2 regions of the Flavobacterium glycogeni genome follow, and region 2 is predicted to be linked to the other one. Evidence: riboswitches for the same ligand, from Rfam matches in the RefSeq annotation. Region 2 holds a riboswitch; the other holds the start of a gene.

Region 1 (15,658 bases), on a different contig from region 2:
AAAGGTCACGATGCCGAAACAGTGGAAGCAATGTATTCGGCTTGGTTTAAAGCCGTAACACTTACTGTAATTCTTTGGACGTATCCTTATATCAACAAAAATGAATTCTGATTGAAAACCCTGTCTCGAAAAATTGGAATAGCCGGGTTTTTGTTTTTTCTCATCAAAAGACTAATCGGGTTATTCTTTTTGTTTTTCACCGAATACCATTTTATTTTTAAAAATATTGGAATATTTATTGGTAATATTGTCATTCCGACGTAGGAGGAATCACATAATCAGAATAACTTGATGAGATTTCTCCTTCGTCGAAATTGACAAACTGTACGGTTTGAACTAAGATCCTTTTTATTACATCTATAACTAGCATACTACACGTTTTTAATTATAAACTCTAATTTACTTATATTTGTTGACCAAAACAAAGTTATAGTGAGTCAAATCAATAAGCTGAAAATATTCAATGATCCCATTTACGGGTTTATTACCATTCCTAACGCCTTAATTTACGATTTAATCCAGCATCCTTATTTTCAACGGCTGCGACGCATTTCCCAGATGGGATTGTCGTATTTAGTCTATCCGGGAGCCAATCACACGCGTTTTCATCATGCTTTGGGTTGTATGCATTTGATGCAAAAAGCAGTCGATGTATTGCGATTCAAAGGTATTTCGATATCTCCCGAAGAGGAAAATGCGCTGTATATTGCTATTTTATTGCATGATATAGGTCATGGCCCTTTTTCACATGCTATGGAAAAAAGCATTGTTGAAGATGTGCATCATGAAGAAATATCGCTGTTATTCATGAACCAATTGAACGTGGAATTTAACGGTCAGTTAAGTTTGGCAATTCAGGTTTTTAAAGGAGAATACAATAGGAAATTCATGTTGCAATTGATTTCCAGTCAATTGGATATGGATCGAATGGATTATTTGAAACGCGACAGTTTTTACTCGGGAGTGGCAGAAGGAAATGTCAATTCGGAGCGACTGATTCAAATGATGAATGTGGTGGACGATTACTTGGTAATTGAAGAAAAGGGAATTTATTCCGTCGAGAAGTTTTTGATGTCCAGACGATTGATGTATTGGCAGGCGTATTTACACAAAACCAGTTTAGTGGCAGAGTTGATTTTGATGAAAATCTTAAAACGCGCCAAAGAACTGACGCTAAAAGGAGTGCCATTGCCTTGCAGTGAACCATTATTATTTTTCATGCAAAACAAAGTGACTATAGAGACTTTTGACGCTGAAACGTTGGATTTGTTTGCTCAATTAGATGATTTTGATATTATTGGTGCTTTAAAATCTTGGCAAAAACAAGATGATTTTATTTTGTCATCATTAAGTAAAATGATTGTCAATCGAGATTTACTAAAAATAAAATTAACGAGTGATAAAGTGATGATTGAGGAATTACAGCCGCTAAAAGAACGTTTTGCGATGGAGAATAATATTTCATTATTAGAGACCAATTATTTTATTTTTAAAGGTAAAATAAAAAACCAAGCCTACAGTAAAGAAGCGGAACCAATACGAATTTTGAAAAAAGACAGCACAATCGAAGACGTTATAGAATCTTCCGACCAGCTGAATTTAAAATCGTTATCTAAATTGGTGACCAAATATTATATTTGTTTCCCAAAACAACTGTTATAAAAAGACCATTTAAAATCTATTTTTTTATATTTTTGTCGCAATGAAATTTACAGCAGAACAAATAGCAGGGATTTTAGAAGGAGAAGTTGTCGGGAATCCCATGGCAGAAGTTTTTAGATTGTCAAAAATCGAAGAAGGTGCTGAAGGATCACTTACTTTTTTATCAAATCCTAAATATCTTAATTATATATATTCCACAAAAGCTTCAGTCACAATTGTTAACGAGACTTTTGTGCCGGAATCACCTTTAACTACCACATTAATAAAAGTACAGGATGCGTATGCCGCATTTTCTAAATTATTAGAGTTTTACAATCAGGTGAAGTTGAATAAAAGTGGAATAGAGCAGCCTTCTTTCCTTTCGCAGAGTGTAAAATACGGAGATAATTTATATCTTGGTAGTTTTAGTTATGTGGGACAGAATGTAGTTTTGGGTGAAAATGTAAAAATTTATCCTAATTGTTTCGTTGGAGATAATGTAGTAATAGGGGATAATGTAATTTTATTCGCTGGCGCAAAAATTTATTCGGAGACCGAAATCGGGAATAATTGTACGATACATTCCGGAGCTATAATAGGTGCTGATGGTTTTGGTTTTGCACCAAATCCGGACGGAACTTATACTAAAATTCCGCAAATAGGAAATGTGATTATTGAAGATAATGTAGATATTGGCTCTTGTACTACTATTGACAGGGCTACAATGGGTTCTACCATTATCAGAAAAGGAGTAAAGCTTGACAATCAAATTCAGATTGCGCATAATGTTGAAATTGGTGAGAACACCGTAATTGCCGCTCAAACCGGTGTCGCAGGTTCTACAAAAATTGGAAAAAGTGGCATGATTGGCGGACAAGTTGGAATCTCTGGACATCTAACTATTGGAAATAATGTTCGAATCCAAGCGCAATCAGGTGTGGGACGAAATATAAAAGATGATGAAATCTTGCAAGGAAGTCCTGCATTTGGATACAATGATTTTAGTAAATCGTATGTTCATTTCAAGAATTTGCCTAAAATTGTTGCAGAAATAGAAGAATTAAAAAAACAAATATTAAACCAAAAAAATGGAAACAATGGTTAAACAGAAGACCATCAAAACAGAAATTTCGCTAACTGGAGTCGGATTACACACAGGAAAAGAAGTAAAAATGACTTTCAAACCTGCTCCAGTCAATAATGGTTTTACTTTTGTTCGAGTAGATCTGGAAGGACAACCTATTATTGAAGCTGATGCAAATTATGTTGTGAACACTCAAAGAGGAACCAATTTAGAAAAATTAGGGGTGCAAATTCAAACGCCTGAGCATGTTTTAGCAGCATTAATTGGTTGTGATTTAGATAATGTTATTATAGAGCTAGATGCTTCAGAGCTGCCTATAATGGATGGTTCGTCTAAATATTTTGTTGAAGCTCTTGAAAAAGCAGAAATAGAAGAACAGAACTCAAAAAGAAATGTATATGTAGTAAAAGAAGTTATTTCTTTTACAGATGAAGCTTCTGGTAGCGAAATATTAGTAATGCCAAACGATTATTATTCAGTTACTGCAATGGTAGATTTTGGCACTAAAATATTAGGTACTCAAAATGCTACAATGAAAAGCATTGCTGATTTTAAAACTGAAATATCAGAGTCCAGAACCTTCAGTTTTTTGCATGAATTAGAATCTCTTTTGGAAAACGGTTTAATAAAAGGAGGCGATTTAAATAATGCCATCGTTTATGTAGACAAAGAAATTTCGGTATCAACCATGGAGAGTTTAAAAGTAGCTTTTGGAAAAGACGAAATAACCGTTAAGCCAAATGGTATTTTAGATAACCTTACGTTGCATTATCCAAATGAAGCGGCAAGACACAAACTGCTTGATGTGGTGGGTGATCTAGCTTTGATTGGAACAAGAATTCAAGGAAAGGTAATTGCCAATAAACCAGGTCATTTTGTGAATACACAATTCGCAAAAAAAATGGCTAAAATTATAAAAATAGAACAAAGAAATCATGTTCCTGTTTATGATTTACATCAAGAGCCTTTAATGGATATTCATAAAATCATGGCGGTTCTTCCTCATAGACCCCCGTTTTTATTGATTGACAGAATCATTGAGATGTCTGAAACCCATGTTGTGGGTATGAAAAATGTAACAATGAATGAGAATTTCTTTGTTGGACATTTTCCTGAAGCTCCAGTTATGCCGGGCGTTTTAATTGTTGAAGCAATGGCACAAACAGGAGGAATTCTGGTATTGAGTACCGTTCCTGATCCAGAAAATTATTTGACCTATTTTATGAAAATAGACAATGTCAAATTCAAACATAAAGTGTTACCTGGTGATACTTTAATTTTTAAGTGTGATTTAATTACTCCTATCAGAAGAGGAATTTGTCACATGCAAGCAAATGCTTACGCAAATGGAAAATTAGTTGCTGAAGCAGAATTAATGGCTCAAATTGCCAAAAAACAATAGATTTAGATTAAAACTAAAATCCTCCATTTGAAAAAATGAGAGTAACGTTTGTATTCTGAAAAATAAAAAAAATAAAAAAAGCAGATGAATCAACCACTAGCCTATGTTCATCCAGGCGCTAAAATCGCCAAAAATGTTGTCATCGAACCATTTACCACCATTCACAATAATGTAGTTATTGGAGACGGAACTTGGATAGGTTCGAATGTTACCATTATGGAAGGCGCAAGAATTGGAAAAAATTGTAATATATTCCCTGGCGCAGTTATTTCGGCGGTTCCACAGGATTTAAAATTTGGTGGAGAAGATTCTTTAGCAATAATTGGAGACAATTGTACCATTAGAGAATGTGTAACGATCAATAGAGGAACAATTGCATCCGGACAAACTACTTTAGGTAATAATTGTTTGGTAATGGCAACGGCACACATTGCTCATGATTGTCACATTGGCGATAATGCTATTATTGTAAACGGAGTAGCTTTGGCTGGTCACGTGACAGTTGGTAATTTTGCTGTTATTGGCGGTTTGGCAGCAATCCATCAATTTATCCACATTGGAGATCACGCGATGATATCTGGTGGATCTTTAGTAAGAAAAGATGTTCCGCCATTTACAAAAGCTGCAAAAGAGCCTTTGTCGTATGTTGGGATTAATTCTGTTGGATTAAGAAGACGCGGTTTTACAACTGAAAAAATAAGAGAAATTCAGGATATTTATAGAATTCTGTATCAAAAAAATTACAATACAACTCAAGCTTTAGGTATTATTGAAGCAGAGATGGAAGCGACACCGGAAAGAGATGAAATCATTGATTTTATTCGAAATTCATCAAGAGGAGTAATGAAAGGATATTCGGGGAACTACTAAAAAATTAAAGTAGTTTTCAGTTACCAAAAATAAAAATAGTAATAAAAATAAAAAAATAATGGCATCTACATCAGATATTAAAAACGGATTGTGTATTAAATACAACAACGATATTTACAAAATCATTGAATTTCTTCACGTAAAACCAGGAAAAGGTCCTGCTTTTGTTAGAACTAAATTGAGAAGTTTGACTAACGGAAAAGTATTAGACAACACCTTTTCGGCGGGTCACAAAATTGAAGAAGTTAGAGTAGAAAACCATAAATTTCAATTTTTATACCCAGAAGGTGATCAATTTCATTTTATGAATGTTGAATCATTCGAACAAATTACTTTGAATAAAAACATCTTGGATTCTCCAGATTTATTGAAAGAAGGAGAAAATGTAATGGTAAGTATCAATACAGAAACTGATTTACCTCTTTCTGTAGATATGCCGGCATCTGTTATTCTTGAAGTGACTTATGCAGAACCAGGAATTAAAGGAAATACTGCTACAAATGCAACAAAATCAGCAACTGTTGAAACTGGTGCAACTGTAAATGTTCCTTTGTTTATTAATGAAGGAGATAAAATTAAAATTGATACTGCATCAGGTTCTTACATGGAACGTGTAAAAGAGTAGATTACAATGTTCAGTATTCAGCTTGCAAATGGGCTGAATACTGAATATTGAAACCGAATATTAAATTTATGAAATTCCAAAAAGTTTACACTTTAGAAGAAATTGCAAGTATCATCGACTGTGAATATGTTGGTGATAAGAATTTTCCAGTGACAGGAATGAATGAAATTCATGTTGTTGAATCAGGCGATATTGTTTTTGTGGATCATCCTAAGTATTATGATAAAGCATTAAACTCAGCAGCAACTATTGTTTTAATCAATAAAAATGTAGCGTGTCCAGAAGGAAAAGCGTTGTTGATTTCAGACGATCCATTTAGGGATTTTAATAAATTAACGAACTATTTCAAGCCATTTCAATTTTCGAATGTTTCAATAGCTGCTTCAGCTTCAATAGGTGAAGGAACTATAATACAGCCTAATACATTCATAGGGAATCATGTTGTTATTGGGAAGAATTGTTTGATTCATTCTAATGTTTCGATTTATGATTATACCGTAATTGGCGATAATGTAATGATTCACGCAGGAACCATTCTTGGTGCTGATGCGTTTTATTATAAAAAACGTCCTGAAGGATACGATCAATTACTTTCCGGTGGAAGAGTGGTCATTAAAGATAATGTTGGTATTGGAGCTCTTTGTACGATTGATAAAGGAGTTACTGGCGATACCACTATTGGCGAAGGCACAAAAATTGACAATCAAGTGCATGTAGGTCATGATACTGTTATTGGAAAAAAATGTTTAATTGCTTCACAAACCGGAATTGCAGGTTGTGTTATTATTGAAGACGAAGTTACTATTTGGGGACAAGTAGGAACCACCAGCGGAATCACGATAGGAGCAAAGGCAGTTATTCTTGGTCAAACGGGAGTTACAAAATCAGTAGAAGGAGGAAAGTCCTATTTTGGTACACCAATTGAAGAATCAAGAGAAAAATTGAAACAATTGGCTAATATCAAGAAGATACCAGAAATTCTAAATAAACTAAAATAATATGTCTGCTAAAGAAGTCGTTCAGAAATTTTACAAATCAGATGCTCTTATCGATAGCGAAGTCATAAAAGATTTTTTGCATCCTGAAGTGATCGTTGAATGGAATAGCAGTAAGGGATTTATCCAATTGGATTATGATTCTTTATTGAGCCTGTCTAATGATTTAAGTAAAGCCTATGTTCGTTCAAAGGTTAGAATTAGTCATATTATGTCTGAAAATGATTTAATTTCGGTACGGTACTCTCATTTTGTGAAAACGATAGAGAATCCTAGAGAAGAAATGTTATTGGCGCATTTTATGGTTATTTGGCAAATAAAAGACAATAAACTATTTCGAGGGTATCAAATGAGTCAATTATCATAATTTAGTAGCAAAAAACTGAATACTGAATACTGATTACTGATTACTATTTTATACTTTTGCATAACAATTTTAAAAACTACATAAAAAATATATCATGAGTGTTTTAGTTAATAAAGATTCCAAAATAATTGTTCAAGGTTTTACAGGAAGCGAAGGAACTTTCCATGCTTCTCAAATGATTGAGTACGGTACTAACGTTGTTGGTGGTGTAACTCCAGGAAAAGGGGGAACAACTCACTTAGACAGGCCAGTTTTCAATACTGTAAAAGATGCTGTAGAACAAGCAGGAGCTGATACGACTATCATTTTTGTACCGCCTGCTTTTGCTGCTGATGCAATTATGGAAGCTGCAGATGCTGGAATTAAAGTAATTATTGCAATTACTGAAGGAATTCCTGTTGCTGACATGATAAAAGCAAATAGTTACGTTAAAGAAAGAAATTCTAGATTAATAGGTCCAAACTGTCCAGGTGTAATTACTCCGGGTGAAGCTAAAGTTGGTATTATGCCAGGTTTTGTTTTCAAAAAAGGAACTGTTGGTATTGTATCTAAATCGGGAACATTAACGTACGAAGCTGCTGACCAAGTGGTAAAACAAGGATTAGGAATCACTACTGCAATTGGTATTGGAGGAGACCCAATCATTGGAACTACTACAAAAGAAGCAGTTGAATTATTGATGAATGACCCTGAAACGGAATGTATCGTAATGATAGGTGAAATTGGTGGACAATTAGAAGCTGATGCTGCTCATTGGATCAAAGCGGATGGTAACCGTAAACCGGTTGTAGGATTCATTGCAGGAGTTACCGCTCCAGCAGGACGTACAATGGGACATGCAGGTGCAATCGTTGGTGGATCTGACGATACTGCTGAAGCTAAGAAACAAATCATGAGAGAATGTGGAATTCACGTGGTAGATTCTCCAGCTGAAATTGGTAAAAAAGTAAAAGAAGTTTTAGGTTAATCTAAACTCTAATTAAATATTTTAAAAGCCTCACAATTTGTGGGGCTTTTTTATTATAAATTGAATTAAAGAAATATCTTTGCACTTTATTAAATGCATCTGTTTTTCAGATGTAATCCTAATAAGAACAAACATAAACGAATGGTTTCTAATGGGCCTCACGATTTTGTGGGGTATTTTTTTGCCGAAGCCAGTTCAAATAAAAATAAAATAATATGTACAAAGAGTTAAAAAAATTCAAAGTTACCAATCAGTTTTCATTTACTACAGAGGACAGTCTAGCAGAAGTTTGTAATGCTTCAGAAGGATCTGGAGTGTTTTTAGTGTATTCTGTAGGGGAGGAAAAAGAGTTGATTATGGTTGGTTCTACTGGAACTGTTCAAAATGATGGAACTTTGAAAATTAAAAATGGTGGTCTAAAAGAAAAAATTGTAGAAGGACACCAATTTGCAAAAACAGGAAGAAAATATTCTTGGCCAGCACAAATGAAAATCGAAGATATCAGCACGCTAGAAGTGGTTTGGTATGAGACATTCAACGATAAAACAAAAGCAATCCCAACATTTGTAGAAGGACAAGTTTTACAAAATTTCCTTGACGAAAATGGAAGATTGCCAAAATGGAATGTAGCTTTTTAATTGTTTAAAGTCTGTTTTCCAATATTTTAATTATAATTGCGTCACATTTTTATGTGACGCTTTTTTCTGAATTATTATTTTTTTTGAATGAAATCCAAATTATTTCATAAATAATTAATTACTTTTGCACCCGTTATCACGAATCCTTTAAAAGGATAGCAACCTGCAACAACAAGCAAGGTGCTAAAACGATAAGCCAAATCCTTTGGAAAAAATGTTGTTTTAATCATTTTTATATTTTGGTTTATTTGTTAGTCGTGGTAATGGATTCATTTTATACCATTATTTATGACAAAAAAAATTCAACTAAAAGGAAATGCATTGGCATTACTTCCGTTATTTATTTTTATTTTAACCTTTTTAGGAGCTGGAATTTGGCTTAATGATTTTTATGCATTCCCATCTCCAGTAGCGGTTTTATTAGGGATTATAGCTGCTTTTTTACTTTTCAAACAATCAACAGAAGACAAAGTAAATACTCTAATTTCCGGTTGTGGCGAGAGTAAAATAATCACCATGTGTTTGATTTATTTGCTTGCAGGCGCTTTTGCCACTGTCACTAAAGCAATGGGAGGAGTTGATTCTGTGGTGAATTTAGGTATCAACAATATTGATGTGGCTTATTTTCCATTAGGAATTTTCCTGATTGCTTCTTTTCTTTCGACTGCTACAGGAACTTCAGTTGGTGCAATTGTAGCATTAGGACCAATTGCGGTAAGTCTTGCTGAAAAAAGCGGTTCTCCGCTTGCGTTAATCGCGGGATCTTTATTGGGGGGCGCCATGTTAGGGGATAATCTATCGATGATTTCTGATACAACCATTGCGGCTACTCAGTCTTTGGGATGCGAAATGAAAGATAAATTTAAAGTAAATCTGTTCATCGCTTTTCCGGCTTCGGTAATTACCATTTTTTTACTTTTCTATTTAGGATTAAATTCGGAAGTTACGGCTGTCGCTATTCCAAAATCGAGCTACGAATTAGTGACTATTTTGCCCTATTTGCTAGTGATTGTCCTTGCCATAATTGGAATTAATGTTTTCACAACTTTAATCATCGGAATTGTGGTAGCAGGAATTATTGGAATTATTGGTGCCGATTTTACTATTTTAGTGTTTGCACAAAAAATATACGAAGGGTTTACGAGCATGACCGATATATTCTTGTTATCCATGCTTACGGGTGGTTTAGCGGCATTGGTAGAAAAAGCAGGTGGAATTGATTTTGTCATTCACAAAATTAAATCAAGAATTAAAAACAAAAAATCGGCGCAAATGGGAATTGGTACCTTAGTGAGTTTTACTAATATGGCTATCGCCAATAATACGGTTTCCATTGTTATTACTGGTTCTATAGCCAAAGAAATTAATGATGAGTATAATTTGAGCTCTAAAAAAACAGCAACTTTACTGGATATTTTTGCTTGTATTGTACAAGGAATTTTGCCTTATGGCGCTCAAGTGTTGTTGATTTTAAGTTTTGCTAATGGTAAACTGAATTTCTTAGATTTACTCAGTAATGCTTGGTATCTCTTATTTTTGTTTTTAGTTACTTTAATTGCCATTTACAGCGATTTTTGGGATAAATCGATAAATAGATTTTTGAAAGTTTAAGCTTTTGACATAAAATTTTTGAATTGAATTGTTATATTTGTCTTATAAAAAAAAATACAAACGAACGATAGAATATGAAATTACTAGAAGGAAAAGTAGCCATAATTACAGGTGCGAGTCGCGGAATTGGAAAGGGAATTGCTGAAGTTTTTGCAAAACATGGAGCAAATGTAGCATTCACCTACAGCTCATCTGTAGAATCAGCTTTGGCATTAGAAAATGAATTGAATGCGCTTGGAATTAAAGCCAAAGGATACCAATCAAATGCTGCCGATTTTAATGAAGCGCAAACTTTTGTTGATGCGGTTTTAGCTGAATTTGGAACGGTTGATATTCTAATTAACAATGCCGGAATTACTAAAGACAACCTTTTGATGCGTATGTCTGAAGGAGATTTCGATCAAGTAATTGATGTTAACTTGAAATCGGTTTTTAATATGACCAAAGCAATTCAACGTACTTTCCTGAAACAACGTTCTGGTTCTATAATCAATATGAGTTCAGTAGTAGGGGTGAAAGGAAATGCAGGACAAACTAATTATGCTGCTTCTAAAGCGGGAGTTATTGGTTTTTCTAAATCAGTAGCATTGGAATTAGGATCTCGTAACATTCGTTGCAATGTAATTGCTCCAGGATTTATAGAAACAGAAATGACGGCTAAATTAAACGAAGATGTTGTAAAAGGATGGAGAGACGGAATTCCGTTGAAACGTGGCGGAACGACTGAAGATGTTGCCAATGCGTGTCTTTTCTTTGCTTCAGACATGAGTGCTTACGTAACGGGACAGGTTATGAATGTTTGTGGAGGAATGCTTACCTAAAAAAAATAGTGATCAGTCATCAGTGCTCAGTTGCTGAATACTGATGACTGAACACTACTAAAATATGACAACAAACACTTTACTATTATTACTTCTTTCTTTACTAATAGCTGGCGGTTTGTCATTTTTTCAATATATCTACAAAGCCAAAAACAAATCGAAAATCGGTTGGTTTTTGGCTTTTTTGCGTTTTTCATCCATTTTTGGAATTTTATTATTGTTGATTAATCCAATAATAACCAAAAATACGCTTGAAACCGTAAAAACGCCTTTACCGATTGTTGTTGACAATTCGAGTTCTATTTCGTTTTTGAATGCCAATGAAAAAGCATTGGAATTGTATAAAAAAATACAATCAAACTCGGATTTACAAGAGAAATTCGACGTGCAATCGTATCAGTTTTCAGATGATTTTAAACCTACAGAAACATTTGATTTTAAAGGAACCCAAACTAATATTGATGTTGTTGCCAAAAATCTAAAAAGTATTTATAAAAATGCAATCTATCCAGCGGTTTTAATTACTGATGGAAATCAAACTTCCGGGAATGATTATGTCTATAGTTTTGATGTTGTGAATAAAATATATCCCGTAATTGTAGGTGATACAACGACTTTTTTAGATTTTAAAATCAATCAGCTGAACGTTAACAAATACGCTTTTCACAAAAATAAATTTCCTGTAGAAGCTTTTTTACAGTATTCAGGAACAAAAAACGTAACAGCTGATTTCATCATTTCGCAAGGAAATTCGGTATTCAGTAAACAATCTATTACCTTTTCGCCTTCCAAAAAAACGGCAATTGTAAGTGTGCTTTTACCGGCTGATAAAATAGGATTACAGGTTTTTAAAGCCTCTATTTCATCGAAAGAAAAGGAAAAAAATACGTATAATAATACCAAGAATTTTGCGGTTGAAGTTATAGATCAAAAAACAAATATTGCTATAGTATCTGCTATAAATCATCCTGATTTAGGGGCGCTAAAAAGGGCCATTGAATCTAATGTACAACGTAAAGTAACAATCATTAAGCCAAATGAAGTCAAAACATTGCAAGATTTTAATGTTTTAATTTTATACCAGCCAACAACCGAATTCAAAACCATTTTTGAGAATAATAAAGGTGCCGGAATCAACACGTTTATTATTACTGGAAACAACACCGATTTTAATTTTCTGAATCAGCAGCAGGATAATTTGAGCTTTAAAATGAGCGGACAAAAAGAAGATTATTTGTCGGTTTTTAATACTCAGTTTAATTTGTTTGCCATTGATAATATCGGGTTTGAAAATTTACCGCCTTTACAAAATGCTTTTGGAACCGTAACTACAAAAGGAACGGTATCAGTTTTACTTTCATCCAAAATTAGAACAATAGATACGAATGCGCCTTTACTGGCTTTTACAGAAAATCAAGGCAGGCGATCCGCTTATCTTTTGGGAGAAAACAGTTGGAAATGGCGCTTGCAAACACACGTCAACAATCAATCTTTTGAAAAATATGATGTTTTTATTGATAAGATTATTCAATTTTTGGCTTCGAATAATTCTAAAAAATCATTAGTGGTTGAACATGAAAGTTTCTATAATTCAGATGAACCCATTGAAATAACCGCGCAATTTTTTAATAAAAATTATGAGTTTGATGAAAAAGCCCGTTTGACTATTGCGGTAACAAATACCAAAACCAAGCAAACGAAAAATTACGATTTATTAAAAGGAAATAATTCCTATAAAGTCAATCTTGACGGATTGAAAGCCGGTCCTTATGCGTTTACCGTAAAAGAATTAAATTCTAAAACGACGTATTCCAGTAGTTTTGAAATTCTTGATTTTGATATCGAAAAGCAATTTGTCAATCCCGATGTGGAGAAATTGACACAATTAGCCACACAAACACAAGGAAAAGCGTATTTTTCGGATCAAGTAGATGTGTTGATTAAAACGCTTTTAGAAAATGAGGAATATAAAGCGATACAGAAGAACATTATTACTAAAACTCCTTTGATTGATTGGATTTGGTTATTGGTTTTAATTTCAATTTTGCTGGCAACTGAATGGTTTGTTCGAAAATACAACGGATTACTGTAATAAAATACAATTAAACAACATGGATTTTAGACTAAAAGTGTTTTATACCGTTGCCAACCGTTTGAGTTTCACTAAAGCTGCAACGGAATTGTTTATTACGCAACCTGCGATTTCCAAACATATTCAGGAATTAGAGGAACAATATAAAATCAAACTGTTTGATAGAAATGGTTCTAAAATCTCACTGACAACCGCCGGTGAAGTATTATTAAAACACACCAAAAATATTTTTGAAGTATACCGCGAGATAGATTTTGATATGAGCACGCTGATTAATCAACGTTCCGGATTGTTACGATTAGGAGCCAGTACAACTATCTCTCAGTATATAATTCCGCCGCTTTTAGCTCGTTTCCATCAAAAATTGCAAGATGTAAAAGTGAATTTACTGAATGGAAATACGGAACAAATAGAAAACTCTTTATTAAAACAGGAAATTGAAATAGGTATAGTTGAAGGGCAATCAAAAAACAAGTCTATTAAATATACCGAGTTTTTAAAAGACGAATTGGTTTTAGTCTGTAAGAGTTCCAATCCATTAGTCAGTCTTGATGAAGTGACTCAGGAAGATCTTAAAAGGATGCATTTTTTAATGCGGGAACAAGGCTCAGGAACACTTGAAGTTATTGAACATGCGTTGAAACCATTTGAAATTAAACTATCAGAATTAATAATTGAAATGCAATTGGGAAGTACGGAAAGCATAAAATCCTATTTGATGAACTCTGATTGTGTGGCTTTTATATCCATTCATGCGATAAAAAAAGAACTTAAAAACAATGAACTGGCGATATTAGACATTAAAGATTTAATCATAGAACGTTTCTTTTATGTCATTACGTTACAAGGAAAAACCGATTCGCTATCGGATTTGTTTATCCAAAACATTTCGAATCATTATAATTTAAAGTTATAGCAGATTATAATTTGCGATTGGCATTAATAGTTTTATATGCTCACCTTTGTACTGTAATAATTCAACAACTTTTCATTGGAAACGCATCAAAAAGTAATTCAGAAAGAATCCTTTATTTTTTTTAAAATAAATGCCAAATTACAGCAACTCATTTTTGTTGCATTGCTATTGTTCTGCACATCAACTTTTGTTTCTCCGCCAATTGCTTTAGTGTTAGGATTGATTGTAGCCAACCTTTTTGGGCATCCTTTTTTAGAATTGAATCATAAGGCAACTCATTTTTTATTGCAGTTTTCGGTAATAGGACTGGGTTTTGGAATGAATGTCCACAGTGCTGTTTCTGCTGGTAAAGAAGGCTTTTTGTTTACTGTCATTTCTATTTTCAGTACTTTGGTTTTAGGGACTTTTCTGGGGAAATGGTTTAAAACGGAAAAGAAAACATCTCATTTAATTTCTTGCGGAACGGCAATTTGTGGCGGAAGTGCCATTGCTGCTATTGCGCCCGTAATCAAATCAAATGAAAAACAAACTTCAGTTGCTTTGGGAGTGATATTCATTCTGAATTCGGTGGCTTTATTTTTGTTTCCCGCCGTGGGTGATTGGTTGGATTTATCTCAAAAAGAGTTTGGATTATGGTGCGCCATTGCCATTCATGATACGAGTTCTGTGGTAGGAGCAGCCAGTAAATATGGTCCGGAAGCATTACAAATTGCCACAACGGTAAAATTAGCCCGTGCGTTATGGATTATTCCTGTAGCATTGATTACTGCTTTTATTTTTAAAAATAAATCGGGGAAAATAAAAATTCCTTATTTTATCGGATTATTTATTTTGGCGATGATTGCTAATACGTATCTGCCACAAATTAAGATTATGGCACCGCATTTGGTTTCTGTTGCCAAAATTGGTCTGACGGTGACTTTGTTTTTGATTGGAGCCGGATTAAATAGAACTGTTTTAAAATCGGTGGGATTGAAACCGCTTGCGCAGGGAATTTTGCTTTGGACATTTATAGCAATAGCTACTTTGGTCTCGATTATTTATCTAAAATAGTTTTATGATGAAAGGTTTTTCGTTTGATAACATGAAATTGCAATCGGATGTAATCATACAAAAGCGCAATTAATAAAAAAGTTGCGGCAACAAAAAGGGTTTTCATTTCCAATAAATTATAAAGGAAACCACCTGAAAAACAGCCGATAAAAAAGAACGTAATAATGGATAATCTCAGATAGATACTGGTTTTTAATTTTTTCTTTTCTTCTGGTTTTTTATAGAAAAATAATTGAGACAGTTCAATTCCCAAATCAGTAAAAAGCCCCGTTAAATGGGTTGTTCTAACTGTAGATTGAGAAATTTTGGTTACCAAAGAGTTTTGTATTCCCATGGCAAAAAGCATCGAAAAAGCAATCCATTTCCCTTCAATGCTGGATAATGCTGATTGTGCTCCGAAAACCCCAACACCAATCAAAACAATCATTTCCAGAGAAATAGGGATGACATGAGATAAATTTGGATGTTTCTTGGAAATCAATTCCGCTAAAAAATTAGAGGTAAAAGCGCCAAACAAAAAGAAAATAGTGAATACAAAAAAGGTAATTGCGGCTGCATAATCCCGCTTCATGATTT
Region 2 (15,658 bases):
CAATCATTATTGGAATTTTAAGCCCTCTTTTATCTAATTCCTTGGCGAGATAAACCATTTCGTCTAGTGACGGTGTGATTAATCCGCTCAATCCAATAATATCTACGTTGTGTTCTATGGCCGCTGCAATAATTTTTTCGGGAGGCACCATTACGCCCAAATCTACAATCTCATAATTATTACACGCAAGCACCACGCTTACAATGTTTTTACCAATATCGTGTACATCTCCTTTTACGGTTGCCATCAGGATTTTTCCATTCCCTTGTTTGTCTCCAGCCTGTTTACTCGCTTCAATATAAGGCAACAAATAGGCCACCGCTTTTTTCATTACACGAGCCGATTTTACCACTTGCGGCAAAAACATTTTACCCGAACCAAATAAATCCCCAACAACATTCATTCCTGTCATTAGGTTGATTTCGATAACTTCGATGGGTTTTATAGCAGCCAATCGAGCTTCTTCAACATCAATTTCTATAAACGCATCTACACCTTTTACTAATGAGTGCGTAATTCGCTCTTGAACCGTTCCCGAACGCCATTCTTGAACCGCTTTTTCATTGCTTTTTACATCTCCTTTTACATTTTCGGCAAAGTCCAACAGTCTTTCGGTGGCATCATCGCGTCTGTTTAGAATTACATCTTCAACGTGTTCCAAAAGGTCCTTTGGAATTTCGTCATAAATAGAAAGCATCTCCGGATTCACGATTCCCATCGTCATTCCGTTTTGGATCGCGTGGTACAAAAACACCGAGTGCATGGCTTCCCGAACCGTGTCATTTCCTCTAAATGAGAATGAAACGTTACTTACACCTCCGCTAATGTGTGCGTGTGGCAAATTTTCCCGAACCCATTTGGTTCCTCTAAAGAAATCCAAAGCATTCAGGCGGTGTTCTTCCATACCTGTCGCCACTGGAAATATATTCAAATCGAAAATAATATCCTGTGGAGGAAAACCAACTTTGTTTACCAAAATATCATACGAACGTTGGCAAATTTCTACTCGACGTTCGTAATTATCGGCTTGCCCCACCTCATCAAAAGCCATAATAATTGCCGCAGCTCCGTAGCGTTTAATCAATTTGGCGTGATGAATAAATTGTTCTTCCCCTTCTTTCAATGAAATAGAATTTACGACACTCTTTCCCTGAACCACTTTCAGACCCGCCTCGATAATATCCCATTTCGAGCTGTCAATCATTATCGGAACTCTAGAAATATCAGGTTCCGCAGCGATTAAATTCAGGAATTTTGTCATAGCATATTCACCATCAAGCATTCCTTCATCCATATTAATATCGATGATTTGTGCGCCTCCTTCAACTTGTTCTTTAGCTATGCTGAGTGCTTCTTCGTATTTTTCTTCCTTGATTAATCGAAGGAATTTTCTAGAACCTGTCACATTGGTTCGTTCGCCAATGTTTACAAAAACGCTGTTTGGCGTAATGATTAAAGGCTCTAATCCTGATAATACAAGGTTTCTTCTAATTTCTACTTGTGCCATTTTTGTTTTATTTGCTCCTGCAAGGTTTTAGAAACCTTGTAGGTTTAATCTTTTTATTTCTCATTATTTTGGGCGTGCCCCAAAGGTCGGCTATTCGCTATATCTTTTGTTCCGCTATCGCTCCACAAAAGGATGCCGCTACTATCCCTCACGCAAGACCCTGCTTACCATTATATTTTTTATCTACAATCAACGGAATAAATTCCGTTGCTACAAAATGTATAGTTCCTATGGAACTCGTATGTTGCTGGCGCGAGCGTCCCGCTCGTGCCTTTCTAAATTATTTTTTTTCAAAATCTTTTTACCTGCCTTTGTTTGAGGTCACGAGCGGGACGCTCGCGCTAGCTGGGGAATTAGCAATTGGTTGAAAAGTAAACTTTCCTAAATCAGGATGGTCACATTCTATTTTTGAAAATTGTTCATTTGTAATATTGATTGCTCCCTCAAATTTGTCACCTCGTTCTTTTTCTGTTGACTTTTGAAAATCAACAATAGCACCAAATCTCATTTGTCCTTTTTCAATTAATTTTTCTAAATTCTCTTTTCTTCCAAATTTTATTAAACAAAATAGATTATTCATTTATCTAGATTTTAAGGTTTATTTGTTTTCGAAAAATTACCTAATCCGTGCATATTTCTTATTTATCCATTACATCACCGCAGTCGAAACTCTTGGCTTATAATCCTTCGCTATATCAGCGATCAACTTGATATGCTCCGGGGTTGTTCCGCAACAACCACCTATGATGTTTATTAAATTATCGTCCAAATATTCTTTGATGAATGCCTGCATTTGTTCGGGTGTTTCGTCATACTCTCCAAACGCATTTGGTAATCCTGCATTTGGATGTGCCGATACATTGAACGAAGTATTTTGCGCCAATGTTTGCAAGTACGGTTTCAATAAATCGGCTCCCAAAGCACAATTAAAACCTACGCTCAACAACGGAATGTGCGAAACAGAAATCAAAAAAGCTTCTACCGTTTGACCCGAAAGTGTTCTTCCTGATGCATCGGTTATCGTTCCAGAAACCATGATGTGAATATCGATATTGCGTTCGTCTTTGACTTCTTCAATCGCGAAAAGGGCTGCTTTTGCATTTAAGGTGTCAAAAATAGTTTCCACCAATAATAAATCACAACCACCGTCCATTAAAGCTTCTACTTGCTGTTTGTAGGCAATACGTAAATCATCGAAAGTTACGGCTCGGTAACCTGGATCATTTACATCTGGCGACATACTCGCTGTTCTGTTTGTTGGTCCTATTGAACCCGCCACAAAACGAGGTTTATCTGGATTTTTGGCTGTAAATTCATCTGCTACTTCACGGGCGATTCTTGCCGATTCGTAGTTGAGTTCGTAAACATATTCTTCCAGATAATAATCGGCCATACCGATGGTGGTTCCAGAAAAAGTATTGGTTTCTACGATATCAGCTCCCGCTTCAAAATAGGCAGCGTGAACATCACGAATCGCTTTAGGCTGTGTGAGCGACAACAAATCGTTATTCCCTTTGAGAGAATGCGGAAAATCCTTGAAACGTTCGCCTCGGAAATCTTCTTCCGAAAAATTGTAGCGTTGCAACATGGTTCCCATTGCTCCATCGAGCACGAGTATTCTCTTTTTTATTTCTTCTTGAATTGTCCCCCTAACCCCCGAAGGGGGAACTCCTAAACTATCTTTTGAAATGCTTGACATAACTTTTTATTTCTTGTAAATCTCGATATGTATCGGGATTTATACTTTTGATTAATAATTACAAAAGTTCACTATTTTAGCTCTTTAGCCCCGATTGCAGCGGTATCCTTTTTTTTATTTTACCCTGTCAGGGTTTTAAACCCTGACAGGGTAAAATAAAAAAAAGATATAGCGTAAAGCGGGAACGGTATTGGCAGAAAAACGCCAATTGTTCGCTCCTGATACTGAAATTAATTCAGTAAGCTAAATATCGATATGTTGTCAAGAAAAGGTTTGAGAAATACTAAGTGAGTATTCGTGTGTTATCTATCTTAGATACTGAAACTAGTTCCGTATAAAGTAGAATGTAGCACCTTCTTTAAAGATAAAGGGTTGCTAAGGTTTCATTGGGTCTTTCCCTCCGCCTTTCGTGATAACTTTCAATAAATATATGAACAGTGCAAAGTAAAGACATAGCGCTAATACTTGCAAGTATTAGCGCTATATTTTTTAACTAGTTTGTGTTAAGTTGTTAAACTATGGCTTTCACCACGGCTTTTGGAGCCTCTTTACGGGTTCCGTCAAACCCGTCAACACCAGAAACTGTAGTATATTTCAATACATATTTCTTGCCCGGATTGATGATTTGGTACGCTGCCTGACACATTAATGTCGCTTCGTGGAATCCGCAAAGGATCAACTTTAATTTTCCTGGATAGGTATTTACGTCACCAATGGCAAAAATCCCCGGAATATTCGTTTGATAATCCAATGCATTATTTACTTTGATAGCATTCTTTTCGATTTCTAATCCCCAGTCTCCGATAGGACCTAATTTTGGAGTTAATCCAAAAAGAGGAATAAAATAATCGGTAGGAATGGTTCTGTGTGCTCCATTCTCCTCAATGTCAATTGATTCTAAATGTTCAGCTCCATTCAAACCAACTACTTCTGCCGGCGTAATCATTTTTATTTTCCCTAAGTTCTTTAATTCCTGTACTTTTTCTACCGAATCTAAAGCACCTCTAAATTCATTTCTACGGTGAATTAAAGTTACCTCAGAAGCTACATTCGACAAGAAAATACTCCAGTCTAAAGCTGAATCACCACCTCCGGCGATTACTACTCTTTTGTCCCTGAATTTTTCCGGATTTTTGATGAAATACTTGATTCCTTTGTCTTCGTAAAATTCGATGTCTTCGATCAATGGTTTTCTTGGTTCAAAACTTCCCAAACCACCAGCAATCGCTACAACCGAAGCATGAAATCTTTTCCCTTTATTTGAGGTTACGATGAAACTTCCGTCTTCTTGTTTTTCGATTGTTTCGGCACGTTCTCCCAGCGTGAATCCCGGCTCAAACTGCTTGATTTGCTCCATTAAATTATCAACCAAATCACCCGCCAATACTTCAGGAAATCCTGGAATATCATAAATAGGTTTTTTTGGATATAATTCAGATAATTGTCCGCCGGCTTGTGGCAAGGCATCTAAAATATGACATTTTAATTTTAACAATCCTGCTTCAAAAACTGCAAATAAACCTGTCGGTCCGGCTCCTATTATAAGTATGTCTGTTCTAACCATTTTATTTATTGTTTGTAATCATTCTTAATAAGTACAAATAAACGAATTATTATTATACATTTATATGATTTATATCATTCATTTATTTGTGACTGTTCTATTCTTTATTTTTTAATGCTTCTGTAATTTCATTCATTTTCTGCACTTTTTCTTCGAAATTTCCTTTCAAGGTTTTGCGATATTCATTTAGGTTTTCGACCATTTTGTTGATATCGTCCGGGATTATTTCTTCGAAAAACTCCCGTAATCTTTTGGCTGTTGTAGGTGATTTTCCGTTTGTCGAAATCGCAATTTTTACATTTCCTTTGGTTACAATACCGCCCAAATAATAATCACATAAATCTGGCGTGTCAGCAATATTGCAAATCAAATATCTTTTTCTGGAGAAATCAAACACTCGTTTATTGACTTTCAAATCATCGGTACAGGCAATAACCATGTGCCTTTTCTTCAACATTTTTTTCTTGAACTTGGCTTTAGTCAATTTCACCGAAGGATGTTTTTCAACCAACTCTTCCAATTCTGGCAAAAACTTTGGTGCCACCACCTCAACATTTGCATTTGGACTGGATTTTAGCATAAATGATAACTTTTCTAAACCCACATTTCCTCCGCCTACAATAAGCACATTGAGGTTGTGTAGTTTTAAAAAAATAGGATATAATTCGTTCCTCCCCCCAGCCCCCTCCGAAGGAGGGGGTGACTTTACGGAGTTTCGTTCGTTAATAGTTTCCATTTTATTTTCATTTTTATCGGATTAAAATCTGACGCTAGATAATCATCATCGGATTGAAATCTCCCGAATCTTCGGAATCACAATATGTAACACTCCTATGGAGTTCTCTTGCTTTATCTACTGATTTCTTTAGACAAAAATTCTTCGTAAAATCCTTTCAACTTATTGCTTTCTTTAACCACTTCTCCAATAACAATTATTGCCGGCGAACTTAATTTGTTCTCCGTGACAACCTGTTGAATTGTATCTATAGTCCCAACGCCTATTTTTTCATCTGGCATAGTTCCGTTTTGAATGATCGCTACGGGAGTTTCCCCTTTGGATTCCTTTTGAAACAAGGCAATAATTTGTTCCAATTTGCTCATCCCCATCAAGATTACCACTGTTGCCGAAGACTGTGCTGCCAAGGCAACATCGTTCGATAATTTCCTAGCGGAGGTCGTGCCGGTTATTACCCAAAAACTTTCGGACACTCCTCTTTTGGTCAAAGAAATCCCTTGATAAGCGGGAACTGCAATGGATGAAGAGATCCCAGGAATAACAAAGGTAGGGATTCCAAAGCTTTCTACATACTCTATTTCTTCGCTTCCTCGTCCAAATATAAATGGATCACCGCCTTTTAATCGAACCACATTTCCATACGTAAGCGCATTATCCACAATCAACTGATTGATTTGATCTTGTGAATATTCATGACAGCCTTTTCTTTTTCCAACAAATATTTTTATGGATTTCTTTGGCGCATAAGTCAAGATTTCCTCATTAGCCAAAGCATCATACAAAACCACTTGAGCTTCGGCAAGTGCTTTTGCGCCTTTGATGGTAAGCAAATCAGGATCTCCCGGACCTGCTCCAACTAAGGTTACGAATGGTTTTACTTTATTTCTCATCTGCTAAATCTTTTGCTCTATACGATTCTATATTTTCAAAAAAGGCTGCTGCTTCTTGAATGTATTTTTGTGCAAATTCCCCCGAAGGTTCATTTTGGTTGATTTGATATACCAAATCTCTTAACGAAGACTCCAATACAATTTTATTGGTTTCAATAAAAACAGTATCAAACAAATCGATAATTCCAGCGTGATTATTGGTCTTTTGATTTTCGGCAAGCAATAATGCTTTGGCACCATTTACAAAACCTGCATAAGCCAAATAAATAGCATCAGCCCATTTCTTATCTTCAAAAGCTTCTTGAGCAAACGTTAATTTATCTTTAGCTTCAAATAATAATGTAGCCACTAAGTCAATTACAACACCGGCACATTCTCCAACTCCAACCGCTTTTACATAGTTATCGGCATTTCCCCAATCTACGAAATCAGCTTCGGTCAAATTAGTTACATCTGCTAATGGTTTCAAAAACTCATAGAAATATTTCTCTCCTTTGGCATCATAATAATTCAAGAATGATTGTCCGTTTCCGTTCGCTTCAAAATCATTTAAGATGAAACGCAACGCATCAGGTCCTCTTCTGCTTGGAATTTTGATCACTTTATCCGAAAATCTTCCTGATCCATTTCCTAAATTTCCACCACCTAATAATACTTGAAGCGCTGGAGCAACTAGTTTTCCTGCATTAATTGACATTCCTTGGAAACCAATTTCGGCCATATTGTGTTGTCCACAAGCATTCATACAACCACTGATTTTAATCGTGATTTCTTGATTGTTGCTGTATTGTGGATATTCTGTTTCCAAAACTCTTTCCAGTTCTACTGCAATTCCGGTGCTGCTTGCAATCCCAAGATTACACGTATCCGTTCCCGGACAAGCGGTGATATCGGCTGTGGAATTGTATCCTAAATCAACAAAATTAAGCTTAGCCAATTCTTGGTAGAAAAATGGTAAATCTTCTTCTTTTACATGACGTATCAGAATATCTTGTCTCAACGTAAAACGCAATTCATTAGCACCATAATTTTTGATTAAATCGGCTAATAATCTTGCTTTGTCTGTATAAAAATCTCCTAAAAGTACCTTAATACCAATAGCAACATATCCTGCTTGTTTCTGAGAAAAAACATTTGATTTTTTCCAAGCTTCGAAAGCAACTGTGTCTTCAATTACTACTTTTGGTGCCACCAATAAAGGAGCAGGAATTTCTCCTTCAAAAGCAGTCGTATCGATTTCGACCGTTTGGTATGACAAGGCTTTTTTCTCTTCTTCCACCAATCGCAAAAACTCGTCTCTCCCAATATCTTTGATTAGGAATTTCATACGTGCTTTCAATCGTTTGGCTCTTTCTCCGAAACGATCAAATATTCTTAGAACGCCTTCGGTTGTTGGGATAATTTGGTTTACCGGAATAAACTCCGACAATAATTCGGCATGACTTGGTTGAGAACCTAATCCTCCACCAAGCATTACTTTAAAACCTCTTTCGCCGTTTACCACTTTTGGAATAAATCCTAAATCGTGTAAATAACTCAACGCCGTATCTTTATCTGAAGAAGAAAATGACATTTTGAATTTACGTCCCATTTCTTGACACACTGGATTTCTCAAGAAAAATTGAAACAAAGCGTGTGCATAAGGCGATACATCAAAAGGTTCATCTAAATCGATACCAGCTGTTTCACTAGCCGTAATATTTCTCACGGTGTTTCCACAAGCTTCTCTCAAGGTAACATCATCTTTCTCTAATTCAGCCCAAAGTTCAGGAGTTCTGTCTAAACTTACATAGTGAATTTGAATATCCTGACGCGTTGTAATGTGTAAACGCCCAGTTGAATATTCATCTGAAACTTTACAAATACGGTGCAATTGTTCACTTGTTACTTTACCAAAAGGCAGTTTGATACGAATCATTTGAACGCCTTCCTGACGCTGACCGTACACACCTCTTGCTAAACGAAGACTACGAAAACGTTCGTCATCGATTTTCCCGTCACGGAATAAAGCAATTTTTCTTTCTAAATCGATAATGTCTTTTTGAACAATCGGATCTTCTATTTCGGTTCTAAAACTTTGCATTTTGTATGGTTTTAGGCTATTAGCATTGGCTCCTAGCTGTTAATCGATATCTTTTTAATTCCTTTAATTCTTTAGCAAAAGCTAAAAAACTATTTTATAAAACCAACTCCTGCTGTTGTGTTGGTTGCAGCATCTATTAAGATGAAAGCTCCGTTAGATTTATTATCATTATAAGCATCAAAATAAATGGCTTTGCTCAATTTAATGGTTACTTCTCCAATTTCATTAATAGCTAATTGAGTCGCTGGAGTTGTTCCAGAATAATCGGTTGCGATTACATTTTTTACACTGTCTATTTTAGCCAAAACTCTATTGGTGTTGTGTTGCACAAAATATTTTGCACCTGCCACTAATTTTTTGCTGTCCATCCAACAAACAGTTGTTGTGATATCTTTCTCAATTTTGGGAAGCTCATTAGATTTCACAATCATATCTCCTCTGGTCACATTGATGTCATTTTCTAATTCGATAGTGATTGAAGATCCCGCTGTAGCTTCATCAAACTGTTGGTCAAAAAAGTGAATATTCGTCACTTTTGATTCTGTTAAAGAAGGAAGAACCGTTACAGCATCCCCTACTTTGATATTGTTACCATATAATTTTCCAGCATACCCTCTAAAATCGTGATATTCTTCCGTTTTTGGTCTGATAACCGTTTGAACAGGGAAACGTGCTTTTCCGTTTTCGTATATATCATTTGGTTCTAAACCTTCCAAATGTTCCAAAACAGTTTGTCCAGTATACCAAGGCATATTCTCAGACCTGTCAGCCACATTCCCGCCATTGATTGCACTTAACGGAATGTAACTTACGTTTTGTTCTTTGTAGGCGCTTTTTGCATTTAATGCTTGAAAATCAGCTTTGATTTTGTTGTATACTTCTTCCGAATAATCAACCAAATCCATTTTGTTTACCGCAACAATCACATCTTTTACTCTCAATAAATTATTGATAAAAAAGTGACGGTACGTTTGCTCAATAACTCCTTTACGGGCATCAATCAAAATGATAGATACTTGTGAAGTTGAGGCTCCTGTAACCATGTTACGAGTATATTCTACGTGACCTGGAGTATCGGCAATGATGTAACTCTTTTTGGCTGTAGAGAAATAAATATGTGCTACGTCTATCGTAATTCCTTGTTCTCTTTCGGCAACCAAACCATCAGTAGCCAAAGAAAAATCCAGGTAATCGTATCCTTTTTGCTTGCTGCTTTTTTCTATCGCTTCAATCTTATCTGTAGTCAATGATTTTGTATCGTATAATAATCTACCGATTAAAGTACTTTTTCCGTCATCTACACTTCCTGCTGTTGCTATTTTTAAAACTTCCATATTACCGTTATATTTTCCCCTCCCCGACCCTCCCCCCAAAGGGAAGGGAGACGAGTCTGGCGTTTTATTTAATTAAAAATTCACTTTTTTATTCATCTTTTTTCTCCTATACCTCCCTTCCCTTCGGGGAGGGCTGGGGTGGGGATTCTAAAAGTAACCTTGTTGTTTTCTTTTTTCCATAGCAGCCTCAGAACGTTTGTCATCGATTCTGGCTCCTCTTTCAGAAATGGTTGAAGAACGAATCTCTCCAACAACCTCTTGAATAGTTGCTGCATAAGAATCAACAGCAGCCGTACAACTCATATCCCCTACTGTTCTAAAACGAACAATTCTTTCTTCGATTTCTTCATCTTCTTCTTGATATACAAAAGGAGAATGTGACCAAATCATACCGTCTCTTATGAATACTTTACGTTTGTGCGAAAAGTAAATAGATGGAATTTCGATTTGTTCTTGTTCAATATAACTCCAAACATCCAACTCTGTCCAGTTTGAAATTGGAAAAACACGTACGTTTTGACCATTTTCAATTTTTCCGTTCAAAAGATCAAACAATTCTGGACGTTGATTTTTTTCATCCCATTGACCAAAATCATCACGAACAGAGAAAATACGTTCTTTCGCTCTGGCTTTTTCTTCGTCTCTACGCGCACCGCCAATACAAGCATCAAATTTGAATTCTTCAATAGCATCCAAAAGTGTTGTGGTTTGCAAACTGTTTCTGCTTGAATATTTACCAGACTCTTCCACAACTTTTCCTTCATCAATAGCATCCTGAACATTACGAACGATTAATTCTAATCCTAATTCAGCAACTAATTTATCTCTAAAGGCAATCGTTTCCGGGAAATTGTGCCCCGTATCCACGTGTAGTAATGGAAAAGGGATTTTCGCAGGGAAAAATGCTTTTTGTGCTAAACGCACCAACGTGATTGAATCTTTCCCACCAGAGAAAAGCAAAACGGGTTTGTCAAATTGAGAAATCACTTCTCTGAATATGTAAATTGCTTCGCTTTCTAAAGCATTTGTTTTTAATAGTGTGCTCATGTTATTTATATTTTCCCCTCCCCAACCCTCCCCGAAGGGGAGGGAGACTGGACGGAGTTTCGTTCGTTTATTTTTTTATTTCTAACTTATTTTTGGTGTAAACCACATTCTTTATGACTGGATTCCCACCACCATCTTCCTGCTCTGATGTCTTCTCCTTCTACAATGGCTCTCGTACAAGGCGCACAACCAATACTTACAAAACCTTTTTTGTGCAAAGCATTTTGTGGCACATTATTATCATCAATATATTTTTGAACGTCTGCTAAACTCCATTTCAACAATGGATTGAATTTTATGATATTGAAATGAGCATCGTATTCAAAGGCTACCAAATCATTTCTGTTTTCTGATTGTTCAGCACGTAAACCGGTTATCCAAATTTCATTTCCTTTCAAAGCTTTAGTCAACGGTGCTACTTTACGAATAAAACAACATTCTTTTCTGTTCTCCACCGATTCGTAGAAGCTGTTTGGTCCTTTTTTATTCAACAAATTTTCTACATCGCTAGCTTCAGGAAAATAAGTTTGAATGGCTACTTTATATTTTTTGACTGTTTTATGAAAAACATCATATGTTTCTTGAAATAATCTTCCAGTATCCAATGTAAAAATGGTAATCGGCAAATCATTTTTAGCAATTAAAGCTGTAATTACCTGATCTTCCTGTCCAAAAGAAGTCGAAAAAACTACTTTACCTTTGTATTCATTAGCCAAAAAAGCCAAAGTCTCTTCAATGGAGAACCCTGCTGTTTTTTCTAATAAAGTATTTGCTATTGTTGCACTCATAATTTGATTGTTATAACCCTATCAGGGTTCAATCCCGATAGCCATCGGGACTAAAAGGGTTCTTTTATATTAATTTAGACAGTGTTTTTAAACTCAAAACAATAATTAAAATACCTACCAAAATCATCATAGGCTTTCTCTTTATTTTATTGACTAAAATAGCGGCAATTGGAGCGGCAATCACACCACCTAAAATCAACCCTATAATCACTTGCCATCCTTGAATTCCTCCAAAAAGCATAAATGTTACACCGCTGGCAAAAGCTACTGCAAACTCGGCTGCATTTACAGAACCGATAGTATATCTAGGATTTCTACCGCGTCCTAATAAGGTAGAAGTAACAATTGGTCCCCAGCCACCACCACCAACAGCATCCATAAAACCTCCGAAAGAAGCTAGAATATTCAATCGTTTGGTTTTCTTTTTAATGATGTTTTTTTGCATTGCTTTTCTGATAATTATAACTGCCAGCGCAATCATATACACCGCAATAAAAGGCTTTATCGCATCCCCGTCAATCACATCCGACAATAAATAAGCACCTGCAATAGAACCCAAAACACCCGGAATTAACAAATGTCTCACTAGTTTTTTATTGATATTCCCAAATCGATGATGAGAAATGGCAGAAGCTCCGGTAGTAAACATTTCAGCAACGTGAACACCTGTACTGCTGATTGCTGGCGGAATTCCATACGCCAATAAAAAAGAAGTAGAGGTTGCTCCATAACCCATTCCTAAAGTTCCATCCACTAATTGCGCAAATATCCCGATACAGAAAAAGATTAAAAATTCCTGATTGAAGCCAGCCAAAAAGCCATTCCAGGAAAACTCTGCATAATGATTGTACACTAATGTCGAAAACAACCCTACCAACAAAACAACAGGAATTACAACCCATAAACGTTCCGCGAAAGTAGTTCCCGATTTTACATTGATATTAATCTCTTTCAATTCTTTGCCCATGCTTTTAAAATTCAACTATCTATTAAAATCCATTACCCCATCGGAATGGTAGATTATTATGCAAAAATAGAACTTTTAACTTAACTACAAAATTTATTTTGTAATTTATTATCTAAAATGCAATATCAGCCAGTGTATTGTTTTCCAATATCATAAGCGTATTGTCACGAACTTCTGTCATAAGCTTACGAACTGCACAAGTGGCCTCATCCGTACAGTCGTCACATGGCTCATAAAAATTGTGGCTGGCACAAGGAAGTAATGCAATTGGCCCTTCGAGAATTCGATAGACATGGGCCATATTTATTTCCTTAGGATCCTTAATCAAATAATACCCTCCGCCCTTTCCTTTTTTGGCTCCCAAAAAACCAGAATGGCGTAACAGTAGTAAAATACTTTCCAAAAACTTAATCGAAATATGTTCACTCTTCGCTATTTCAGCAATTTGTATCGGCGTTTGATCTTTCTGGCGTGCCAAAAAAGTCAAAGCCTTTATTCCGTATTTTGTTTTTTTTGAAAGCATTTAAAAGATTTTTGATTGAAGAATTATGATTAACGATTTTAGATTTATCAAAAAATTGATTAAATCGTTTTTTAATTATCTCTACGAAACTACAAACTTTATCCCTTTATCAGCAAATTGTATGAAAATATTTTAAAATTTCACCACAAATAGATGCAATAAAATCCTTTTCTGTATAAAAACTGTGATCCCTATTTTTTAAAATTTCAAATTCTACAGACCATTTTTTTAACAAATCGTCATTTGGTTTATTGCTGTCAGTTCCTCCATAATAGAGTTTTATTACTCCATTGGGAATTTCATTTTCATATCGCAATCTTGTTGATGAAACGGCGAATAATTTTCTAACATTCAATCCTTTCAACGCTGCTTTCCATGCAATTGTTCCGCCAATACTAAAAGCTAAAACATCTATTTGATACTTTTCAATTTTCAAAAGATTCTCAACTGCCTTTTCAATTCCTCCATTAACAAACTGACTGTGGCCATTTTTTTCGTTATAATTAGTTTTGTCAATATTTCCTAATTCACAACAATCGTAAAACTCAATATCAAACTTATCATTCAATAATTCAACATACCCTGAAATCCAGTCCGAATTTTCTTTACCCCACAAATCCGATAAAATGATTAATCTTGGTTTCATTTCTAAACAAATAACAACAGTTAATAGAGATTAACGATTTTTGAAGGTACAACAAATCTGAAATACTTCGTCAGTTCGCATTCGATTGGATCAAAAATCGTTAATCTACTCCCGAAGCTTCGGGACTAAAATCCTTAGGAAAGCGCTTGCTCTAAATCAGCAATTACATCTTTCACTGTTTCCAATCCTACTGAAACACGTACTAAACCATCAGTAATACTGACTGCCAAACGTTCTTCAACAGATAATTTGCTATGTGTTGTTGATGCCGGATGTGTAACAATTGTTCTGGTATCTCCCAAATTTGGTGATAAAGAGCATAGTTTTAATTTATCCAAAAAGTTTCTTCCGGCTTCAAGACCGCCTTTTATTTCAAAAGCTACAATGTTTCCACCCAACTTCATTTGCTTTTGAGCAATTTCGTATTGCGGATGCGATTTCAAAAAAGGATACTTCACTTTATTAACCTGAGGATGGCTTTCCAGAAACTCCGCTACTTTCAAGGCATTTTCACAATGTCTGTCTAAACGAATCGCTAAAGTTTCTAAACTTTTTGATAACACCCAAGCGTTAAATGGCGATAAAGAAGGCCCTGTAAGTCGAGAAAATAAATAGATTTTTTGTATCAATTCAGCATCACCAACTGTTATTCCTCCCAAAACTCTGCCTTGACCGTCCATTAACTTTGTAGCGGAATGTACCACTAAATGCGCACCCCATTTTATCGGTTGTTGCAGATAAGGTGTTGCAAAACAGTTGTCAATTACCAAAATCAAATTATGTTTTTTGGCAATAGCTCCTAACAGTTCTAAATCGATAATATCAACAGCAGGATTGGTAGGTGATTCCGCAAAAAGAATCTTTGTATTTGGTGTGATGAAACTTTCAATTGTTTCCGGCTTATTAATATCAAAATAGGAGGTTTCAATATTCCATTTTGGAAAATAATTGATAAATAAAGAATGTGTCGCTCCAAAAACACTACTAGAAGAAACAATATGATCTCCAGATTTCAATAAAGCTGTCAAGGTTGAATACACTGCTGCCATTCCTGAAGCGAAGGCAAAACCAGCTGCCGCACCTTCCATTTTGCACACTTTATCAACAAATTCGTTCGTGTTTGGGTTGCTGTATCTGCTATAAATATTTCTATCTTTCTCCTCGGCAAAGGAAGCGCGCATGTCTTCGGCATCTTCAAACACAAAACTTGACGTTAAGTACAAAGGCACTGAATGCTCTAAATATTGCGTTCTTTCTAATTGGGTACGGATGGCTTCGGTTTCAAAACCAAATTCTTGTTCGTTCATTTTTTAAAGTTAGAAGTTAGAAATTAGAAGTTAGAAGTTGTTGAAATTGATTACTTACGCCAATTCAACTCCGTTCAAAACTACCTTGTAATGTATGGTTGCTGTTGGTTCCAATGTTTTAGAAACCGAACAGTATTTTTCGAAAGAAAGTTGTGCCGCTCTGGCAGCTTTTTCTTCATTGATAGGCCCTTCTAAAAAGAACACTACTGTAATATCCTTGAATGGTTTCGCTTCTCCTACTTGTATGCGTTCCCCTTCTACCTCAGCTTTGAAAGAAGTGATTTCCTGACGTTGTTTTTTCAAAATCGAAATCATATCAATCGCGCTGCAACCCGCAACACCCATTAATACCAATTCCATTGGACTTGCGCCCTTATCATCTCCGCCAAATTCTGGTCGGCTATCTACATTTACTAAGTGACCACGTTCATTTTTTAATTCAAAATGGAAGTTGTCGTTTACTCTTTCTAATGTTATTTTCATTGAGTTTATTTGTTTTATATCGTTCCTATTCTTGCTCAACCCCAAGTACAAAAACATCCATTCCTAAATAATTTGTTTCATACA

The links. Region 2 has a riboswitch for S-adenosylmethionine ahead of ACNQGX_RS08170 (homocysteine S-methyltransferase family protein). Riboswitches for the same ligand answer to the same signal wherever they lie in the genome.
Region 1: another riboswitch for S-adenosylmethionine. It lies ahead of ACNQGX_RS00390 (Na+/H+ antiporter NhaC family protein); the one in region 2 lies ahead of ACNQGX_RS08170 (homocysteine S-methyltransferase family protein).

What each region holds. Positions count from the first base shown of each region.
Region 1 is NZ_JBLVPV010000001.1:81,552-97,209, forward strand. Features, by position in the region: gene ACNQGX_RS00340 (protoglobin domain-containing protein) at 1-111, shown strand, start outside; gene ACNQGX_RS00345 (HD domain-containing protein) at 433-1,662, shown strand; gene lpxD (UDP-3-O-(3-hydroxymyristoyl)glucosamine N-acyltransferase) at 1,703-2,746, shown strand; gene ACNQGX_RS00355 (bifunctional UDP-3-O-[3-hydroxymyristoyl] N-acetylglucosamine deacetylase/3-hydroxyacyl-ACP dehydratase) at 2,739-4,127, shown strand; gene lpxA (acyl-ACP--UDP-N-acetylglucosamine O-acyltransferase) at 4,212-4,997, shown strand; gene efp (elongation factor P) at 5,056-5,622, shown strand; gene ACNQGX_RS00370 (UDP-3-O-(3-hydroxymyristoyl)glucosamine N-acyltransferase) at 5,691-6,620, shown strand; gene ACNQGX_RS00375 (nuclear transport factor 2 family protein) at 6,622-6,984, shown strand; gene sucD (succinate--CoA ligase subunit alpha) at 7,079-7,951, shown strand; gene ACNQGX_RS00385 (hypothetical protein) at 8,167-8,589, shown strand; SAM-I-IV-variant riboswitch at 8,718-8,814, shown strand; gene ACNQGX_RS00390 (Na+/H+ antiporter NhaC family protein) at 8,878-10,200, shown strand; gene fabG (3-oxoacyl-[acyl-carrier-protein] reductase) at 10,275-11,021, shown strand; gene ACNQGX_RS00400 (hypothetical protein) at 11,086-13,113, shown strand; gene ACNQGX_RS00405 (LysR family transcriptional regulator) at 13,133-14,029, shown strand; gene ACNQGX_RS00410 (YeiH family protein) at 14,126-15,082, shown strand; gene ACNQGX_RS00415 (YoaK family protein) at 15,066-15,658, opposite strand, start outside.
Region 2 is NZ_JBLVPV010000007.1:163,601-179,258, reverse strand. Features, by position in the region: gene metH (methionine synthase) at 1-1,507, opposite strand, end outside; gene ACNQGX_RS08175 (hypothetical protein) at 1,809-2,087, opposite strand; gene ACNQGX_RS08170 (homocysteine S-methyltransferase family protein) at 2,157-3,206, opposite strand; SAM riboswitch class I at 3,506-3,625, opposite strand; gene ACNQGX_RS08165 (NAD(P)/FAD-dependent oxidoreductase) at 3,718-4,770, opposite strand; gene ACNQGX_RS08160 (precorrin-2 dehydrogenase/sirohydrochlorin ferrochelatase family protein) at 4,868-5,506, opposite strand; gene cobA (uroporphyrinogen-III C-methyltransferase) at 5,620-6,396, opposite strand; gene ACNQGX_RS08150 (nitrite reductase) at 6,386-8,479, opposite strand; gene ACNQGX_RS08145 (sulfate adenylyltransferase subunit 1) at 8,569-9,813, opposite strand; gene cysD (sulfate adenylyltransferase subunit CysD) at 9,961-10,860, opposite strand; gene ACNQGX_RS08135 (phosphoadenylyl-sulfate reductase) at 10,947-11,648, opposite strand; gene ACNQGX_RS08130 (sulfite exporter TauE/SafE family protein) at 11,713-12,615, opposite strand; gene ACNQGX_RS08125 (RrF2 family transcriptional regulator) at 12,728-13,138, opposite strand; gene ACNQGX_RS08120 (alpha/beta hydrolase) at 13,248-13,784, opposite strand; gene ACNQGX_RS08115 (trans-sulfuration enzyme family protein) at 13,919-15,091, opposite strand; gene ACNQGX_RS08110 (OsmC family protein) at 15,146-15,574, opposite strand; gene ACNQGX_RS08105 (GNAT family N-acetyltransferase) at 15,600-15,658, opposite strand, start outside.